DNA from 3 places in the Alkalinema sp. FACHB-956 genome. Region 1 is predicted to be linked to each of the others. Evidence: predicted binding sites of a transcription regulator. Region 1 holds the regulator's gene; each other region holds the start of a gene.
What was found. The regulator NtcA, encoded in region 1, controls nitrogen genes in cyanobacteria. The targets are predictions, from matches to a motif close to TTTGTANNNNNNNNTACAAA.
Positions count from the first base shown of each region.

Region 2: H6G21_RS18445 (TIGR00300 family protein) is a predicted target of NtcA. The motif match lies at 2,896-2,915, and genes of this name have one in related genera.
Region 3: H6G21_RS09775 (DUF3155 domain-containing protein) is a predicted target of NtcA. The motif match lies at 1,823-1,842, and genes of this name have one in related genera.

Region 1 is NZ_JACJRC010000008.1:160,760-165,048, reverse strand. Features, by position in the region: gene H6G21_RS11535 (Uma2 family endonuclease) at 100-660, shown strand; gene fabI (enoyl-ACP reductase FabI) at 689-1,486, opposite strand; gene ntcA (global nitrogen regulator NtcA) at 2,198-2,869, shown strand; gene H6G21_RS11520 (DUF3084 domain-containing protein) at 3,106-4,289, shown strand, end outside.
Region 2 is NZ_JACJRC010000020.1:3,877-8,165, forward strand. Features, by position in the region: gene H6G21_RS18440 (cyanophycinase) at 1-4, opposite strand, end outside; gene H6G21_RS18445 (TIGR00300 family protein) at 545-2,686, opposite strand; gene H6G21_RS18450 (DUF4327 family protein) at 3,504-3,725, shown strand; gene H6G21_RS18455 (DUF2283 domain-containing protein) at 3,932-4,165, opposite strand.
Region 3 is NZ_JACJRC010000006.1:185,828-190,116, forward strand. Features, by position in the region: gene H6G21_RS09765 (PadR family transcriptional regulator) at 237-599, shown strand; gene H6G21_RS09770 (cofactor assembly of complex C subunit B) at 678-1,208, shown strand; gene H6G21_RS09775 (DUF3155 domain-containing protein) at 1,479-1,793, opposite strand; gene H6G21_RS09780 (sensor histidine kinase) at 2,099-3,460, shown strand; gene H6G21_RS09785 (S-layer homology domain-containing protein) at 3,493-4,289, opposite strand, start outside.

The DNA of each region.
Region 1 (4,289 bases):
GTGAGGGTTCCATTATCCCGTGAAATTTAGGGAGTTAGCTAAGATTAAGACAGGAGCAACCGTAGGAATTTGCAACAGATTGATTTCCTGGGAAATGCGATGACTGTAACCCTGGCGCACTGGACGATCGCCGACTATCACCACATGATCCAAGTGGGGCTGCTAGCCGATCGATCGGTTGAACTGTTGAACGGAGCCGTTGTTGAGATGTCACCCGAAAGTCCCGATCATGCCCAAGGGTGTACCGATACCGCCGATTATCTTCGATCGAAACTGGGCGATCTTGCCTTAATTCGTGAAACAAAACCCATTACTTTACCGTTACAAAATTCCGAACCCCAGCCGGATATTGCGGTCGTCCTGCCCCAGCGATCGCTCTATCGAACCCAGCGCCATCCCTATCCAGAGGAAATTTTCCTCCTGATTGAATACGCGAATACCAGCTGGAAAAAAGATACTGGCATCAAACGACAACTCTATGCCCAAGCCGGGATTCCCGACTATTGGGTCATTCACCTGGCAGCTCGCCAAGTCAGAATTTATCGAGACCCGCAAGGAGAGGATTATCGGTCAATGACCACCCTCTCCCAAGGCCCCATTCGGCTCTTAGCCTTCCCCGACGTGGAACTGGCGATCGAGCCTTTCCTGACGGGGATTTAACCTGCATGAGAACTTAATCAGGGGTGGGTTAGGACTCGACGCGGCTGTCGGTCATCCCCATGATTTCGTACCCGGAATCCACATAGATCACCTGACCTGTAATCCCGCTGGAGAGGTCACTGCTCAGGAATGCCGCCGTATTACCCACTTCCAACTGGGTGACGGTGCGCCGCAGGGGAGCCACCTCTTCCACATGCTTAATCATGTCGCGGATCCCACCCACCGCAGAGGAGGCCAGGGTGCGGATGGGGCCAGCGGAAATGGCATTGACTCGAACGCCCTGGGAGCCGAGTTCATGGGCCAGATACCGCACATTCATTTCCAAGGCTGCCTTGGCCGTGCCCATAACGTTGTAGTTCGGAATGACCTTCACACCACCGTAGTAGGTCAGGGTGACAATACTGCCGCCCTCGGTCATCAAGGGTTTAGCCGCCCCCGCCATCTGAATCAATGAATAAGCACTGACATCCAGGGCCAACTTGAAGCCTTCCCGACTGGTGGCGCTAAAGTTGCCTTTCAATTCTTCTTTATTGGCAAAGGCCAGACAGTGAATCAGAATATCTAGCCGTCCCCAAGCTTCCTTCACCGCATCAAAGGTAGCTTGAACTTGCTCATCGCTCTGGACATTACAGGGCACAAACAAACTGGGATTCAACGGCTCGGTCAGATCCCGCACCTTTTTCTCAAACTTGCCGCTGTCATCCGGCAGATAGGTGACCCCAATGTTGGCTCCGGCCCTATGGAGTTGCTGGGCGATGCCCCAGGCGATCGACTTATCGTTAGCAATTCCTGTGACCAGGGCGTTTTTTCCACTCAGATTCAGCATAGCCATGTACGTTGAGAGCATTTATGAGAATACTCAAAGATGGTCAGCCATGGAATAGGCGACCCTAGGGAGATTTCCGGCCATTGCGGTCGTGCACCGCGATCGTTGCGGCCTAAAGTGCCCAAAGCCCGGTCTTGGGTGGGGATGCGCTAACTGGACAAAATTGTGCAGGGGCCAAAACTTGGGAGTAAGATATTGACAATCTCAGTGTGATCAGAGTGCCTCAGTGTGATCAGGATTCAGTGTGATCAAGGTAATGGTGACCGGAATACCCCGTGCGAATTAGCACAGGTTTTCGCCATCGTTCGTCCACCTTATACATTGCACTATCTTTACATTGCACTAGATGAACCTGGTTGGATGGATTGTGATCAGTTTAGGTGCAGCCTCCTGATTCAACTCAGATGATTCAACTCAGAGCGAACTTAGACCTGTGCTAATTCAATAAAACTCAACGTTGAAGACTCCGGCTCAGCTAAATTGCCCATAAGCTTAGTAGAAAGCGTAGTGGAGTGTATTTCTTGCTACAAAAACTCCTCGATCGGTAGGTTTTATTGGTCTCAAGTCAACAATTGCTCACAGAGTGAATCTTACAGAAACGATTCTCATCGGAATTAATCTCTTAGCGGATCTCTTGAACGTTGACCCCTTGATTGTGTAGTTAGCTAACTCTACTGGCCTTTCCGTAGAACGGCGTTAGGAACGGGGAAGATGGTAATAAGCCCAGACAAGTCGCTCGCATCAATGTTCCGCCAAATGGGTGGAAACGCTTATCCGCCGATGGTGGAAACCTTCGAGCGGGGTAAGACAATCTTCTTTCCGGGTGATCCTGCTGAACGGGTTTATTTTCTCCAGAAAGGGGCTGTTAAGTTATCTCGGGTCTATGAAGCGGGGGAAGAAATCACTGTCGCGCTGTTGCGGGAAAACAGTGTATTTGGAGTCCTATCGCTGATTACGGGACAAAAAGCCGATCGCTTCTACCACGCGGTGGCGTTTACGCCGGTGGAACTGCTTTCGGTACCGATCGAACAGGTAGAAAAGGCCCTGAAGGAAAATCCTGATCTGTCCATGTGGATGCTCAAGGGGCTGTCATCCCGGATTCTGCAAACGGAGATGATGATCGAAACCTTGGCTCACCGGGATATGGGATCTCGGTTGGTGAGTTTTTTGCTGATCCTATGCCGGGACTTTGGGGTGCCGGGACAAAACGGGATCACGATCGATCTCAAGCTCTCCCACCAGGCGATCGCGGAAGCTATTGGATCCACTCGCGTCACAGTGACTCGCTTACTTGGGGATCTGCGGCAGGATGAAATGATTTCTATTCACAAAAAGAAAATCACGGTTCATAATCCCGTCATGCTTAGTCAGCAATTCACCTAGAATCCCAGTTCCAAACAGTCTAGTTCCTAATAGTCCAGTTCCCAATAGTCCAGTTCCGACGTGCTGATCCACCGGATCCAGTTCTGCGGGAGAATCCCACTGCCCTAAGGTTCCCTGGGGAACAGTCCTGTCAGAACAGTCCTGTTAGAACGGTCAATAGGCTTTAGACTGGCTATAGTTTTTGGTAGGAGCCGTTTGGAAACCTTTAGTCCAGCGGCAGGTGTGGTGGAGTTGTAATGTCTAGCGGGTATATCCTGATTTTGGCGGTGTTGATCTTAGGGGGTGTCATTGCCACGCTGGGCGATCGCATTGGAACCCGAGTGGGCAAAGCGCGTCTGAGCTTGTTTAATCTCCGCCCTAAGAAGACGGCTGTCGTTGTCACTATTTTGACCGGGATTTTGATCTCAGCGTCCACGCTGGGCATTTTACTGCTGGCTAATCGGCAATTTCGCGACATGATTCTCAACTTTGAGGTGATTCAGCGGCGATTACGGCGAGCGAGTACCGATTTGGATCAAGCGAAGGCTGAACTGGGTAAGACCGCCGAGCAAAAAGAAAATGTTGAGGCGGAGTTGAATAAGTCCCAAGTGGAGCGGGGCAAGGTGCAGGCGCAGCTCGATCGGGTCAAAAACTCCCTCAAGGATGCCGCTGCCCTGCAACGGGCCACCGAAGCCCGACGGGCGCAGGTCGAACAGCAACGCAATGTCGTGCAGGCACAGTTACTCTCGGTTTCCCAGCAAGCTCTCGCGCTAAAATCCGAAATTCTGGAACTAGAAGCTGAGCAAAAACAGTTAGCCGCCCAGCGGGATGAAGTCAAAGCCCAAATTGCTGCCCGAGATCAAGAAATTGAAGAACGCAGCAAAATCATTCAACAGCGCGATCGGGACATTGCAGCCCGAGATACCGTCATTACCCAACGGGAAGAACGGCTACGGGCTTTGGAAAATCAGCAGGTTGCGCTGGCCCGTGAAGTGGAGAAACTGGAACAGGAAGCTCAGCGTCTGCGATTGGGCACCCCGGCGATTTTGCGGAACCAAGTGCTGGCGTCAGGGGTGGTGCGCATTACCAATCCCCAAGCCTCCAACCAGGCGGTGGATGCACTCCTGCGGGAAGCCAATCGAGTGGCACAGGGCGCACTGCAACCGGGGGTCGATGGCAATGGTCAAATTTTGCGGATTACCCGATCGGAAGTGGATCAGTTAGCTCGCCAGATCAGCGATGGCCGGGACTACTTTGTGCGAATTTTGGCGGCGGCGAATTACCTATTGGGCGAAAAAACAGAGGTAACGGTGTTTGCCGATGTGGTGCGTAATGAAGTGATTTATCGGCCTGGGGATGTCCTGGCCACCACTTCTCTGGATCCGTCCAAGATGACTGTCACAGAGATTCAAGATCGTATTAACAAACTCGTGGCGGCTTC
Region 2 (4,289 bases), on a different contig from region 1:
TCATAAACTTTTGCACTAACCCTGGCTCTAGTTCCAATATAAACGCCTATCCTAAACTGGCTGATGCCCAACAGAACAAACTTAGCCGGTAAATTATCAAGAAACCGTAACATTGTTCTGTATGCGATGTGACGATTTGTCGAAACTAGAGGATCACAATGATCAGCGGGAATCCGATGAGTGAATAAGACGAGTGACTGAGATGAGTGACTGAAATAAGTGACTGAAATAAGTGACTGAGTGACTGAGATGCGCTAGAAGAAGACAGGTTGTAATATCCGGGTTACAAGGTCAACTGCTTCAATCTAGTGGTGTTTCGTTAGTCTAGATTGGCTAAGGGTAGACTTTCTTCAGATTTAACGAAAAATTAACCTGAAAAATTCACTTTCAGCAATGAATTACCCATCATTGATCTCAAGCAATCCATTGCCAACCATGAATTACCCTAACCATTCTACGTTGGCATTGTTTTTACAGTGACATTAGTTTCTACAAGAGGTTGTTTCTACAAGAGATTGTTTCTACAGGAGCAATTGGCATAGCTTTACACCGATACCGCTTGTCCAGAGCCATACTGACCTTGTAAGCGATGGAGTTGCTGAACCAACAGACTGAGGAATAATCCCACATCGGTGACCACGCCCGTGGACTCGATCGAACCCCGATCGCTCAACTTAGTCACTACCGCCGGATTAATATCGACGCACACCATCTTGACGCCCGAGGGGGTCATATTTCCAACCCCGATCGAATGCAACATACTGGACAGCATGAGAATCATATCCGCCCCGTCAATCAAGCGGGCATAATCCGCCTGAGCCGTGAGCAAATCCATTTGGGTATCGGGCAGGGGGCCGTCATCGCGAATGGAACCGGCTAAGGCAAAGGGAACGTTATTTTTAACACATTCGTACATGATGCCGCTGGTCAAAATCCCTTGGTCAACAGCCTGGGCAATGCTACCGCAGCGCCGGATGGCATTGATGACCTTCAGGTGATGGCGATGCCCCCCATGGACGGAAACGCCCCGTTTCATATCCATCCCCAGGGAAGTGCCCAGCATGGATTGTTCCATGTCATGCACCGCGATCGCGTTGCCGCCCAGCAGCGCATGCACGTAGCCCTCACGAATCAGTTGGGAGAGGTGTTCACTGCCGCCGGTATGAATCACCACTGGGCCAGCGGTCACGACGACTTTGCCACCGCGATCGCGAATCCGCCGTAGATCCCAGGCAATTTGTTCCACCACCAGTTCCACGCGCCGCTCGCTGGAAACCCCCGCACCCATGAAGCTAAATTCTTCGGTTTTACTGGATTTGAGGGAGCTTTCATTGCGCAGGGTGCGAATGCCTTCGCTTCCCACCACCACGGATTCCCCCAGTTGCAGATCCCGCAGAATTTTACACCGGGCGATCGGGCCTTCTGCGGTTTGGGTGATGGCGATCGCGCCATCCATCCGTTGTCCTTGGACTTTCACCCATTGGTCTTGAATGCGGACTTCCGTAGGATAAATGGTCGTGACGTAGAAATCATCCGGTGCCACCCCCGCTTTTTCCACGGGTTCCAACGTCGCATTACTGGCTTGCTGCGGCGGACTCATCGCCCCCAGATCAATCAGTTGCCCCATGATATCAGCCATGACGCTGGCATCGGGCGCAGAGACTCTGACTTCGGCACGGGACTGATCCTGCCGCTGTTCCCCTAGATCAAAGTTCAAGACCTGGAAGCTGCCGCCGTTGGCCAAGATCGTATCCAGGGCACGGCTGACCAAGCCGGAGTCGAGTAAATGGCCTTCTAGGCGGATCACCCGGCTTTGTAGGGGTGACCCGTTGGGAGCAGCATGGCGGGGTTCCGTAACCTTGAGGGTCAGGCACTTGGCTGCACCGCCTGCTTTGAGAAATTCCGTTAGGGGCGTTTCAATCACCGTGAAGCCCCGATCGTTGAGCTGTTGCTTCAGCCCATCGCTGGCCTGATTCATCACGATAATTCGTTCCACCTGGCCGTCCTGGGAACGATCAATATTGACAGCATTACAGGCGAAATTCACCGCATCCACTTCATCGATGGCAATGCGTTTTTCAGCGGGAACCCGTAACTCAATCAGGCGATTGGAATAGGTATCAAACGCTTCAGGATAGTAGAGCAGATAGCCATCGGTCAGGGGACAAAAACAGGTGTCCAAATGGTAAAACCGCCGATCGACCAACCGGAGAGACAACACTTCCACATCAAGCCATTTGGCTAAATAGGGATGGGCGTCTAGTTCCGATCGAAAGCCATAGCCAGCCCACAACCAGCCACCAGCCCGATCGAAGAGGGCATCTCCCGCCCCTTCAAAGGGCAAGCTTTTCGGCAAAGTGTGCACCTGAAAGCCATTTTCCGCAAACCAATTTTGGAAATAGGGTTCTTCCCCCTGCCGTTCAGGATGGAAAAAACGGCTCAACACAGCCACATCTCCCAACACCAAGCCAGCATTGGCCGTAAACACCATATCTGGCCAGCCTTGTTGGGGGGGCACCAGATCCACAGTGGCGTAGGTTTTCAATACTTGGTAGAGCTTATTCCATTGCTCTTCGGCCAAGTCTCGGGACGATCGATGAACATTCCCTTCCATCCAAGGGTTGATCACATAGTCCACATCATAGTGGTGCGGTGCACACATCAAAATCCGCACGGGTTGAGTCATGTCGTCTTCCTGAAACGTCTGTCAACAATAAAAAGCAAAACCTGCTGAAATCAGTTGAAATCAAGCGTTTGCTACCCTTTTAAAAGCCACCATTCAACCAAAATACGCCAAGGCTTTCAGGGTCTTTTCAAACTCTTAATTATTTATTAAAAGGTATAGTATTGAAACAAATTCCAACGCAGAATCGAGCCTGTTTTTCGTTAGAATTCATTGTTTCTCAGCATACATAATTTCATTGGCATAATGGGTTGACTGCACCATTAATTTTGGCGCATTCGCAGAAATGTCATGAATCCATGAACTTCATTTTGCAAGAACGACTTATCTGGAGGAGGCCGGTCTAACCCAATTTTCTCCGTTTGGAACAACTCTCTCAATCCTCCTTCAAGCAATTGAATCCCCTTGTTTACCCGCTAGATGCAGGCCCGTTCTAAGTCTGTTCCAACGATCGCACTATCCCTAGGTCTAACGCCGTTTTACGAGTTGTCCTAACCCTGTGACTAGAGCAGATAGGCGAAATGACGAGCGTCCCGAACCGATCAGCGGATAAGGTTAGCCAATCATAAAGATAAGTTTGACCAATCTCGATAAAACTCAAATTTTTCCAAAAAGATCAATTTCCTATAGCAATCTTCCCCCTGAATAGCTGATACTAATAGTGCTAGTTCACTCACCTTAATTAGTACTGTCTTTGCAAAATACCAAACGGTATCACTAGCAAACATTTAGTCAAATGAAAATGGTAAATGTCCTAAACTTTGACCCATTTTGATTTGAAACAGTCAAATTACTTGACTTGAATACTCAGAGGACAATCATGTATACCTTGCGCCTGTACTCGATCGACGATTTACAGAATGAAGTTCGATCGCTGGTTGACCGTGGCTTAGTTGGACGCCAACACTATATCTACGAACTGATCAAGCATTTCAGTGATCAGGAATGGCCCAATGTTGAGCGCGTTTTGGAAGATAACGATTACCTACTGCGCGATCGCGTCATTGATCTCTTGGGCAAAGAAGCTTGGTTGAGCGATTAGAACTGAGCACTTTAATAGTGGGCGAACTCGTGTTCGGCAAACTCGTGTTCGGCAGACTAACGCTGGACAAGCTAGTGCTGGGCAAACTCGTTCTCAAAAAACTGGCGTTGGATAACCAACCTGGATCCCCATGCTCTGCAGCGGAAATCGAAACGAGCGCGATCCCCATCAGGCCACCCTCTAACTAAGTAGACCTTATACGCCCCCTACGAGGTCGGCTTAGGATCAGGTTTTTCGACGTTGGCTTCGCCAATGGAATAATCGATTGACTTCGGGTCGTCGATTCTTTGAGATGCCTTACGCACCTCTAAACCAATCACTTGCCCATCTTCGTCATAGTCCAGAATTAACCCTGGTGCAATTTGTGCTGTCTCATCGATCGGGCTATCAATGAAAGAAATTTGCAAAATATCCTGTTGGGGATCGTAAACCACTTTCATTCAATCGCTGCCCTCAGTCGTCTTCCCCCTGGCAGACTTCCCAGAACAGGGTTTGCCAGGGATTGAATGACTGTAATTGTAAAGAGCAATACTTATCAAAACTGCATCATCCGTCACAAAATGC
Region 3 (4,289 bases), on a different contig from region 1:
GGAAAATTCCACCCTGAAGCGCTAATTGCCAATGCGTCTGACCTGAACTTACAAGAAACACTGTCTTACATAATTTTACGTCGGAGGTAAATTTCTCTCTTAAGAGGGACGTGAGGTCTGAAGTGGTTTGTTAGCTTCGTATTGTGGAAGGAGCAACTGCTAGATTCATGCAATTCACCTCCACGCAATCAACTTAGGGTGAGTTTGTTTGTCACTATTATCTGGATGTAAAACCCATGAAATTTGAGGATATCTACCAGTTTTTTAAGGATCCACCACCTTTCTATCTCAATAAGGAATTAGCCGTTTGCTATGTGTTTTCGGTGCTCCTCAAAGGAGATTCCTACGGGACAGAACTGATTCAACTCTTAGAGCAAAACCATCCTCTGTACCGTCTTTCGGACACCGTGCTCTACAGCGCACTGAAGTTCCTGGAAGATAACGAAATGGTTACAGGCTACTGGAAGAAGGTTGAGGGGCGCGGTCGTCCTCGCCGGATGTATCAGATCCGTCCGGACGCTGTAGCACAGGCCGAAGACCTGGCGAAACTCTGGGAAGGGTATGCCGTGAAGCGGGAAGCCAATGCTTCAGCAAAATAGGTAGGGATAACCGAATTACTTGGGGAAGACAAACCCAGCGTAGAGTGGAGTGAGAACACTTTCGTCCGTTGCCTGCCCATGAGTAATTCAGTCTTAATCTCTACGTTTTTGCTCACGCTCCTCTTGGCGATCGGACTTGGCTTCTTTATTCGAGCGTCAGTCAAAGATCGTACAGAGATTGTCCAGTTAACTTCCGATGAATCGGAAGATTCATTGTTGGCCAAGCTTAAGCAATATTTTGCAGAGCGTGCTTACCGTGTATCGCAGATTGATGCTCAGGCAAATTCTGTTGTCTTCGAGGGTTGGGTTCGCCCAAGTTTGTTTCTAGCAGGATTTCTGTCATTGCTAGCAGCGCTGGGTGCACTCTGTTTGGTTCTTGTGCTCTCATTTTTGTTGCCTGACTTCACAGGCGTATGGATAGGATTATTAGCCTTTTCGCCATTGGCCGGTGTGTTTTACTGGCGGAAGGCAGGTCGGAATGAACAGGTTTCGTTAAAGGTTGAATCGGAGCAAACTATTCGATCGGGGAAAAGTCTGATTACTGTGAAAGCTCACCGGGATGAGTTGGCAGAGTTACAGCGAACCCTGAACCTTAAATCTCTCGGATAACGATGGCTCGGTTCACGGAATGGCATGGCCGATCGGATTGGAACTTGTATGGCACCAATTCGCGAACGTCATCAATAGACTAAACAGGAATGAACGCTAAATACCCCCCAGCCGTGTCTCCCATGATGATCACAGCTGGGGGGTAAAAATTTGGGTTTCCCCTTGTCTCTGCCACCTTGTCTCCTGCCACCTTTCCCATGCAACAAAAAAGGGAAAAGTGTAGGTATCACTTTCCCCTGAAGTTAGATGGATTAAACGGAATAATAATCTCTAGCCGTGAGCCCCAACAGCAACGGGCTCAGCGTCATCTTCTGACTGCCGTAAGCTAGGGAAAAGAAAATGGTTCTCTTCAACGTACTGAGCCCCAAATAATCCTTTCTCTGCCCAGAAGTACCGATCGGTGGTATGCTCGTTACGTTTCACTAAAAGCAGGGCGGGGGGAAGAATGCCTTCAGCATGAATGAACCTGCGAGCTGCGGTGACTGGTTTATCATCACCACAGTCAATGCTAAATTGAGGCACACTTTCCAGGATTCTACGCCCTTCTTGACGTCGCCGACTCTTGCGCTTGCGTCTCCTTGCCAAACCCTCTACCTCCTTATCCTAGCTGCCAAGTTGTAGTACTTGTTACAAAACCGTCGAAAGTATATCGACTTGAACCTAAAATTTCAACTTGTTTTAATCCATCTATACAAAAGCTGATAGTTCGCGAAATGGCCGTTGCGATGGCACATATCTCACCCCTGCAAGCTTGCGCCGTTCTTAAGAACTAATACGAAGTGTAACAGAGGTTACAAAATATGAATTCAGCCAATACCTTTAAGTTACTGGTTACAAATACTTAAGTCAATCCATTTCTGTAAGAATTTAGGTTCGATCGGGTTAACTTCATGCTAATGCCAGCCAGCGCGGAATTTGTAGCGATTTGTCAGTCTCAGTTGCTGCTGCTGACCCAGTCTTGGCGGATCACCTTGGGGGCCGTCTACTTGGCGGAGGAATGGTCCGGCGGAGAAACGCCTAAGTTGGTTGCGATCGCAGCGGTTCCGACCTTGGAAGCTGCCACCGCCGCTTTGCAGCGGTTAGCTCAATCCACACGGGAGGCTGGATCACCCTTACCCCCTTCGCTGTCTGGGCAGGATTTGTCCGCCGAAATGAACCTGCTGCTCCAGCCTCCCCCGCGCCCGCACCTAGAAGAATCCCTTCCCAGTCCGGCCTATTTAACGACCTTGCATCCCTACCAACTGGTTCTCCCCTTGGTGCATGAAGAAATTGTCTTGGGCTTCCTAGTCACGGAACGCAACGATCGTCCCTGGTTGGAGATTGAACAGCAGGAACTGGATCCTGTAGCCAAGACGCTGACCCTGGCTTGTGTGGTGGATCAACGGGCCCAATGGTTGGATTATCAACAACGGCAGCAAGTACACCAACGGCAGCATCGCCAAGATGTGATGGATAACCTGATCCACCAATTTCGCAATCCCCTGACGGCCCTGCGCACCTTTGGCAAGCTTTTGCTGAGACGGCTAGCGACGACGGATGCCAATCGGGATGTGGCATCCAGTATCGTCCGGGAGAGCGATCGCCTCCAGGAACTTTTAAAGCAATTAGAAGGGGCTGTAGACCCCCCAGAGGTCGTTGAGTTAGCCTTGCCTGGGGTAATGGCCCCCTTAGCCCTCGGCCCTGCCACAGGGGAGGACGGGCCAGTTCCCACGCTCGATGTTCTGGGTACCGGTGGTCTCCAGTTGGAAATTTCGGCATTAGAAGACATTTTGCAACCGGTGCTGGCTTCTGCTCAGGCGATCGCCCAGGAGAAAAATCAAAGTTTTCAGGTGGCCATTCCCCAGGGATTGGCTGCGATCCAGGTCGATCGATCGGCCCTGCGGGAAGTGTTAAGCAACCTGATCGACAATGCCATTAAATACACGCCTCCAGGGGGCACAATCCAGGTGCAAGTGTTTCAGGAGCCCCATCAGTTAGCGCTTCGGGTGAGCGACAATGGCCCTGGCATTCCCCGAGAGGATTTGCCCCGGTTATTCGAGCGCCACTATCGGGGGGTACAGGCTCATACGGAAGTGCCGGGAACGGGGTTAGGACTGGCGATCGCTCGGGAGTTAATCCATCAAATGCATGGGGAAATCCAGGTCTTTAGTCCCCCGCAGCTAGAAGGCTGGATGGCTCAAGACCTGGATCCGGTGCCGACCCATGGCACCACGCTGTTAGTGACTTTACCGATCGTAACGGAAGATGCCTGAAGACTGAATCTGAAGACACCTGACGATTGAATCTACTGGGGAAGGAGTAAATCCTGGTTGAGTTCCAGATTGAGGTCAGTGTTGGGCTTGATGGAAATTAACTCCACCTTGTCCCCTCCAAAGACAACCCCTGCGATCGCCCCGGCTCCGGCCCCGGATAGCACTTCCCAAGCTTTGATGTTGCGATCGCCGGTCACAGCCGCAATGCCCGCTGCCGCCGCCGCGCCTAGGGCTGCATCTTTGACGATCGTGCCTGCGCTCGCGCCTTTCCGAATCACTTCCGTTTCGGTGATCTTTTCGGAGGTCGCCCGCAGCGCCATCCGGTTGCCATTGGCCATGACAAGTTCTTGGGCGACAAACTGGGCTGCACCTTCAGCAACCACCAGTTGACCGGCCACTTGGCTACCCGCCGGAATCAGCACTTTGCCATTGCTGGTCACAATATTTTGTGAAACGGTGACGGTCAAGTTAGACGGTTGGGGTTCATTCTTGCCGAGGAGAATCCGATCGGCTTGCTCATAGCGCACAGGAATGGAGGTTCCCGCTGCAATCCGAATCTGTTGGGGGGTGGGGCGATACCCCACAATGTAAGGCGAGGAAATCGTTGCAGTTTGGCCCGTGGTGTTCAGGGCTTGATAGATGAAGGCCGCTACCTCAGCACGGGTTGCAACGCGGTTAGGATTGAGCTGATTGATATCGGGATAGTTAACCACCATGTTCCGGGTAGTGGCTGCTGCAACGCTCGATCGTGCGTAGTTAGGAATATTATCGCCATCTCGATAGGTTGCTAGAATCGTGTCAGGGTTCTCAGAGCTGGTGTAGCGTAAAC